Regions from separate parts of the Fulvimonas yonginensis genome, predicted to be linked through region 2. Evidence: predicted binding sites of a transcription regulator. Region 2 holds the regulator's gene; each other region holds the start of a gene.
The links. Region 2 encodes HrcA, which represses chaperone genes, less so after heat shock. Its sites were predicted from a motif close to TTNGCACTCNNNNNNNNNGAGTGCNAA; they were not measured.
Positions count from the first base shown of each region.

Region 1: groES (co-chaperone GroES) is a predicted target of HrcA. The motif match lies at 1,079-1,105, and genes of this name have one in related genera.
Region 3: rpoH (RNA polymerase sigma factor RpoH) is a predicted target of HrcA. The motif match lies at 898-924, and genes of this name have one in related genera.

Region 1 covers NZ_JBBBNY010000004.1:27,064-29,327, reverse strand. Annotated here, with positions in the region: gene WAT24_RS07750 (DMT family transporter) at 1-462, opposite strand, end outside; gene cutA (divalent-cation tolerance protein CutA) at 520-858, opposite strand; gene groES (co-chaperone GroES) at 1,158-1,451, shown strand; gene groL (chaperonin GroEL) at 1,508-2,264, shown strand, end outside.
Region 2 covers NZ_JBBBNY010000015.1:62,117-64,380, reverse strand. Annotated here, with positions in the region: gene recN (DNA repair protein RecN) at 1-222, opposite strand, end outside; gene hrcA (heat-inducible transcriptional repressor HrcA) at 341-1,402, shown strand; gene grpE (nucleotide exchange factor GrpE) at 1,487-2,038, shown strand; gene dnaK (molecular chaperone DnaK) at 2,151-2,264, shown strand, end outside.
Region 3 covers NZ_JBBBNY010000001.1:416,073-418,336, forward strand. Annotated here, with positions in the region: gene ung (uracil-DNA glycosylase) at 1-354, shown strand, start outside; gene rpoH (RNA polymerase sigma factor RpoH) at 953-1,804, shown strand; gene tal (transaldolase) at 1,922-2,264, opposite strand, start outside.

The DNA.
Region 1 (2,264 bases), on a different contig from region 2:
GATGCAGGCGAGCAGCGCCAGGCCTGCGGCCGGTCCCAGCCCCAGGCTCCCTTCGGCCAGCCAGAGCACGCCGGCGAAACCCGCCAGCAGGCCGGCGCCGCGCCAGGCGTCCAGCCGCTGGCCCAGCCACAGCCAGCCGATCAGCGCGGCGAACATCGGCGTCATGCCGTCGATGATCGAGGCGGTCCCTGCGGTCAGGCTGTGCGTGGCGAAGGTGAACAGCGCGAAGGGCAGGGCCGAGTTGGTCAGGCCCACCACCGCGATCGGTTTCCAGTGCCGGCGCCATTCCGCCAGGCGTGGGCGCGAGGCCAGCAGCGGCAGGAAGCACAGCGCCGCGCCGATGGCGCGCAGCCCCGCCAGCGGCAGCGCGCCGAAGGCGCCCGCGCCCAGCCGCATGAACAGGAACGAGCCGCCCCAGAGGGCGCCGAGGGACAACAGCACGGCCAGGTCGATCTTCTTCATGGAGGCGGGCACGGGAGGGAAGGGCGCAGCTTGCCACTGCGGCACTGACAAGGGCTGTCAGCAGCCTTGCGCGCGACCGGCAGTGCCCTCGCGCACCCAGTCCAGGTAGGCCGCATGGCCGCGCTCGACCGGCACGGCGATCAGCTCGGGAAGCTCGTACGGGTGCAGCGCCAGCAGACGCTCGCGCAGCGCCTCGAAGCGCGCGGTCGTGGTCTTGATCAGCAGCAATTCCTCCCGGTCGGTGGTGACCGACCCCTGCCAGCGGTAGGTCGAGGCCACCCCGGACAGCCGGTTCACGCAGGCGGCCAGCCGTTCGCCGACCAGCGTCTCGGCGATGCGCTGGGCGCTATCGGCGTCGGGGCAGGTGCAGTAGCAGAGCAGGACGGGATCGGGCATGGCGCGGGATGGTAGCCGCTCTCCCGGTGGGAAGGCGGCAGGGAGCCGGCTGGACCCGGAGGGCGCTTCGATCCGTCGCGCCGACCGCACCCCGGACGGCGCCCGTGTCCTGGGAGCGCCGCCATCCGATCACCGACCCCTTGAAACGCCCGGCGCTTCCCCCCACCTGCTGCGCCATTCGCGCTCCGCCCCCTTGCAGAGGCCGGTCGCGTCACTACAATTGGCACTCACCGTCACCGAGTGCTAACAAGGACCCGGTGATCCTCACCCTCTTTCAACCCGAACTGCTGGAGCCATCCATGAGCAAACTGCGTCCGCTGCACGATCGCGTCATCGTCAAGCGCCTGGAAGAAGAGCGCGTCTCCGCCGGCGGCATCGTCATTCCGGACAGCGCGACCGAGAAGCCGACCCGCGGCAAGGTCGTCGCCGCCGGCACCGGTCGCATCCTGGAGGACGGCAAGGTCCGTCCGATGAGCCTGAAGGAAGGCGACGTGGTCCTGTTCGGCAAGTACGCCGGCCAGGAAATCAAGGTCGACGGCGAAGAACTGGTCTTCCTCAAGGAAGACGACATCGTCGCGGTGATCGAAGGCTGATCAGCCTCTCCCGCTCTCTCTCGCAATCCACCTACCGAATTTGAAGGATTAGACATATGGCAGCCAAAGAAGTCCGCTTCGGCGAAGACGCCCGCTCGCGCATCCTCAAGGGCGTGAACACCCTGGCCAACGCGGTCAAGGTCACCCTGGGCCCCAAGGGCCGCAACGTCGTGCTCGAGAAGAGCTTCGGCGCCCCGACGATCACCAAGGACGGCGTGTCCGTGGCCAAGGAGATCGAGCTGGCCGACAAGTACGAGAACCTCGGCGCGCAGATCGTCAAGGAAGCCGCCTCCAAGACCTCCGACGTCGCCGGCGACGGCACCACCACCGCCACCGTGCTGGCGCAGGCGTTCATCCGCGAGGGCCTGAAGGCCGTCGCCGCCGGCATCAACCCGATGGACCTCAAGCGCGGCATCGACAAGGCGGTCAACGCCGCCGTCGCCGAGCTGAAGAACCTGTCCAAGCCGACCGCCGACGACAAGGCGATCGCCCAGGTCGGCACCATCTCGGCCAATTCCGACGCGGCCATCGGCGAGATCATCGCCACCGCGATGAAGAAGGTCGGCAAGGAAGGCGTGATCACCGTCGAGGAAGGCTCGGGCCTGGAGAACGAGCTCGACGTCGTCGAGGGCATGCAGTTCGACCGCGGCTACCTGTCGCCGTACTTCATCAACAACCAGCAGAGCCAGCAGGTCGAGCTGGAGGATCCGTTCATCCTGCTGCACGACAAGAAGATCTCCAACGTGCGCGAGCTGCTGCCGATCCTCGAGGGCGTGGCCAAGGCCGGCAAGCCGCTGCTGATCGTCGCCGAGG
Region 2 (2,264 bases):
GGGCAGGGCGGACAGGTCGAACTCGGCCGCCAGCTCGGCACGGTCGCAGCCCTCGCGGACCATGCCGCTGTCGGCGCGGGCGCCGGCCAGCAGCACCAGGGCGTCGACCAGCAGGGACTTGCCGGCGCCGGTCTCGCCGCTGACCACGGTCAGGCCAGGGCCAAACGCGACCTCGGCTTCTTCGACGACGGCGAAATGGCGGACGTACAGGGAAGTGAGCATGGCTTGGAATTGTACGGGGAGAACGGGGGCACGGGCGTGGCTACCGCCGCGACCGGCTTTCTTGCAAACTCCGGTACCACACCTTATTTCTGTGCCGTCTCACCGTTTGCCACAGCGCATGACCCGATCCCACGGCCACGACCTCGACGCCCGCGCCCGCCGCCTGCTGCGCACGCTGATCGCGCAGTACCTGGCCAATGGCGAGCCGGTAGGGTCGCGCACGCTGTCGCGCTCGTCCGGCCTGGACGTGAGCCCGGCCACCATCCGCAACATCATGGCGGACCTGGAGGACGCCGGCCTGGTCGCCTCGCCGCACACCTCCGCCGGGCGCGTGCCCACGCCGCGCGGGCTGCGCCTGTTCGTCGACAGCCTGATCGAGCTGCAGCCGCTGCCGCGCGAGGAGATGGCACGGCTCAAGCGTGAGCTGCCGCCCGGGCCCACCACCACCCGCGACCTGCTCGGCAACGTCTCGGCCCTGCTCTCGGCGATGACCCATTTCGCCGGCGTGGTAACCGTGCCGCGCCAGGGCGACTTCCCGCTGCGCCACATCGACTTCGTGCCGCTGCCGGAGTCGCGGGTGCTGGTGATCCTGGTGTTCTCCGACAACCAGGTGCAGAACCGCATCGTGCAACTGGCCAAGCCGCTGGACGGCCGCGAGCTGGAGCAGGCCGCGAACTACCTGAACACGCATTTCGCCGGGCTGCGCGTGGACGACATCCGCGCCCACCTGCTGCGCGAGCTGCGCGAGGCGGGCAGCGAGCTCAACCGCCTGGTGGCCAGCGCCACCGAGCTGGCGGCCGCCTCGTTCGCGCCGCAGGGGGGGGGCGAGGACGTGCTGGTCAGCGGCCAGACCAACCTGATGTCGTACGCCGAACTGGCGGACCTGGACCGCCTGCGCGAGCTGTTCGAGGCCTTCCAGAAGAAGAGCGAGCTGCTGCAATTGATGGAAGTGTGCGCCCGCGCCCCGGGCGTGCGGCTGTTCATCGGCGAGGAATCGGGCTTCGCCGCCCTGGATGGTTGCAGCGTGGTCACCGCGAGCTACGGCGTGCAGGGCCGCGTGCTGGGCGCGGTCGGGGTGATCGGGCCCACCCGCATGGCCTACGACCGGGTGATCCCGGTGGTGCAGGCGACCGCCGGTTTGCTGAGCGATGCCTTGAATCGCGTCGCGACGTCCCTATAACCGCCCCCGGAGGGCGGGTTTCCCGCATGTTTTCGAATGGTCGGCACGGAGGTGCCGGCCCGCACTTTTGTTTGGGAGTAATGCATGCAGAACAACGAGCAGACGCCGGACCAGGCACAGGGACCGGAGCAGGCGCCGGGACAGGGGGCGGGCCCCGGCGACGCGTCCGGGCTGGAGGCCCTGCAGGCACGCATCGCCGAGCTGGAGGCGAGCAATGCCGAGCTGCGCGACACCGTGCTGCGCGAGCGCGCGGAGCTGGAGAACCAGCGTCGCCGCCTGCATCGCGACCTCGAACAGGCCCGCCGCTTCGCCAACGAGAAGCTGCTGAACGAGCTGTTGCCGGTCTACGACAGCCTCGAGCGCGGGCTGGCGATCGAGAGCGGCGATGCCGCGGCGGTACGCGAAGGCCTGGCGCTGACCCTGAAGGCGCTGCTCAAGGTCGCCGAAGCCCAGGGCCTGGTGCAGGTCGATCCCCTGGGCCAGCCGCTCGATCCGGAACGCCACCACGCCGTGAGCATGGTCGAGGCGCCGGGCAAGGCGCCGGGCACCGTGGTCGACGTGCTGCAGAAGGGTTACCTGCTGAACGACCGCCTGCTGCGTCCCGCGCTGGTCGCGGTGGCCAAGGACAAGGACTGAGCCGCGCGCGCTGAACACACGGCCTCGCGGCATTGAATCGTCGTTTGCGGGCCTCCATCTGGAAAATCATCGCGGCCGCGGGGGCCGCCTGGAAGCATTGGAGCTAAGCATTATGGGCAAGATCATCGGCATCGACCTGGGCACGACCAATTCCTGCGTCGCCATCATGGACGGCAGCACCACCAAGGTGATCGAGAACGCCGAGGGCGACCGCACCACGCCGTCC
Region 3 (2,264 bases), on a different contig from region 2:
TGGGCGGACCGGGGCGTGCTCCTGCTCAACAGCGTGATGACGGTCGAGCAGGGCCGTGCGGGCGCCCACCAGAACCGCGGATGGGAGGGCTTCACCGACGCCGCCATCGAGGCGCTGAACCGCGAGCGCGAGGGCCTGGTGTTCCTGCTCTGGGGCGCCTATGCGCAGCGCAAGGGGCGGCTGGTCGACCCACGCCGCCATCGGGTGCTGAGCTCGGTGCATCCCTCGCCGTTGTCCGCGCACCGGGGCTTCATCGGCAACGGTCACTTCTCCGCGGCGAACCGCTATCTGGAAAGCCACGGGCAGGCACCGATCGACTGGTCGCTGCCACCGCGATCGCAACTGGCCGCTTGACCGGCAAAGGGGGGCTGCCGCCACCTTACGGAAAGGTTTCCAGCCAAGGAGCACGACCAATGCAAACCGTGGCTTCGGTATTCTCCTTTCGCTTGCTGTCGCCTGGCCGCTGGCCAGCACCGCGGCCCCCAGGACGGAGCCAACGCTTTCCCCGCTTCGAACAGCTCGACGCCAATCACGACGGTCTGCTCAGCCGTTCGGAGCTGCCCGACAGCCTGCAGGACATGCGGGCGTGCTTCAGCCAGTACGCCTACGTCGGAGGGCGGATTTCGCGGGAACCGACGCCCGGTACGCCGCCTACGCCGGCGTACCCGACGGCGTGCGGGTCACCCTGACGGAGTCCGACACGCACCGCCCGTAACGCCTGCCGGGGGCGCGGCTGAGCCCGTGGCCCGGTGACGGCGCGGCCATACGCCGGTTCACGACCGATAGATTCGGCCATGTGAACAATGGCCCCATGAGCCGCGCGGCAAAGGCTGGCGGAACCGCCGTTATTGCTGTACGATACGGTTCAATAATCCCGCAGCCGAACTTTTCGCTCCTTTAGCACTCTCAGCAGTCGAGTGCTAAGCTGCGTATAAATTGCCGGAGGTTCCACATGTCCCAAGCCTTGGTGACCGCCAACCTGCCGATCCCCAGCGTCGTTGGCAGCCTGGACGCCTACATCTCCGCGGTGCATCGCATCCCGGTGCTCAGCCATGACGAAGAGCAGGCGCTGGCGCGCCGCTTCGTCAAGGAGAACGACCTCGACTCCGCCCGCAAGCTGGTGATGTCGCACCTGCGTTTCGTGGTGCACGTGGCGCGCGGCTATTCCGGTTACGGCCTCGCCCTCGGCGACCTCATCCAGGAAGGCAACATCGGCCTGATGAAGGCGGTCAAGCGCTTCGATCCGGACCAGGGCGTGCGCCTGGTCAGCTTCGCGGTGCACTGGATCCGCGCGGAGATGCACGAGTTCATCCTGCGCAACTGGCGCATCGTCAAGGTCGCCACCACCAAGGCCCAGCGCAAGCTGTTCTTCAACCTGCGCAAGAGCAAGAAGCGCCTGGGCTGGATGAATGCCGAGGAAGTGCGCCTGGTGGCGCAGGACCTGGGCGTGCCGGAGGCGACCGTGCGCGAGATGGAGTCGCGCCTGTCGGGCCGCGACATCGGCTTCGAGGCGCCGGCCGACGCCGACGAGGACGCCAAGCCCGCACCGGAGGCCTTCCTGATCGACGAAGGCGCCGACCCCTACGAGAACGTGGCCGACGCGGACCAGGCCGACAGCCAGCTGGAGACGCTCTCCACCGCGCTGGCCAAGCTGGACGACCGCTCGCGCGACATCATCCAGCGCCGTTGGCTCAACGAGAACAAGGCCACGCTGCAGGACCTGGCCGACGAGTACGGCGTCTCGGCCGAGCGCATCCGCCAGGTCGAGGCGAACGCGATGAAGAAGATGCGCGCGCTGTTCTGAGCGGACGCGGCAACAGCCGCCGCCCGACCTGTGAAACACGACGGCCCCGCGAGGGGCCGTTTTTCTTCTCTGCGGTTGCCGCGGTGCGAGCGGGACCGTCGCGCAAGCCCGTCCCGCTTACAGCCGTTCGGCCAGCACCTTCTCCAGCTCGCGCTGGTCCGCGGCGAACTTGCGGATGCCTTCGGCGAGCTTGTCGCTGGCCATCGCGTCCTCGTTCATCCCCCAGCGGAAGCGCGCCTCGTCGATCGCGGGCGGACGCTCGCTGCGGGTGCCGTCGTCCACCAGGCGACGCGGCAGCGGCTCGGCGGAGGCGTCCAGCTGCTTGAGCAGGTCCGGGCTGATGGTGAGACGGTCGCAGCCGGCCAGCGCCTGGATCTGGCCCACGTTGCGGAAGCTCGCACCCATTACCACCGTCTGGTAGCCGTGGGTCTTGTAGTACTGGTAGATGCGCCGCACCGAT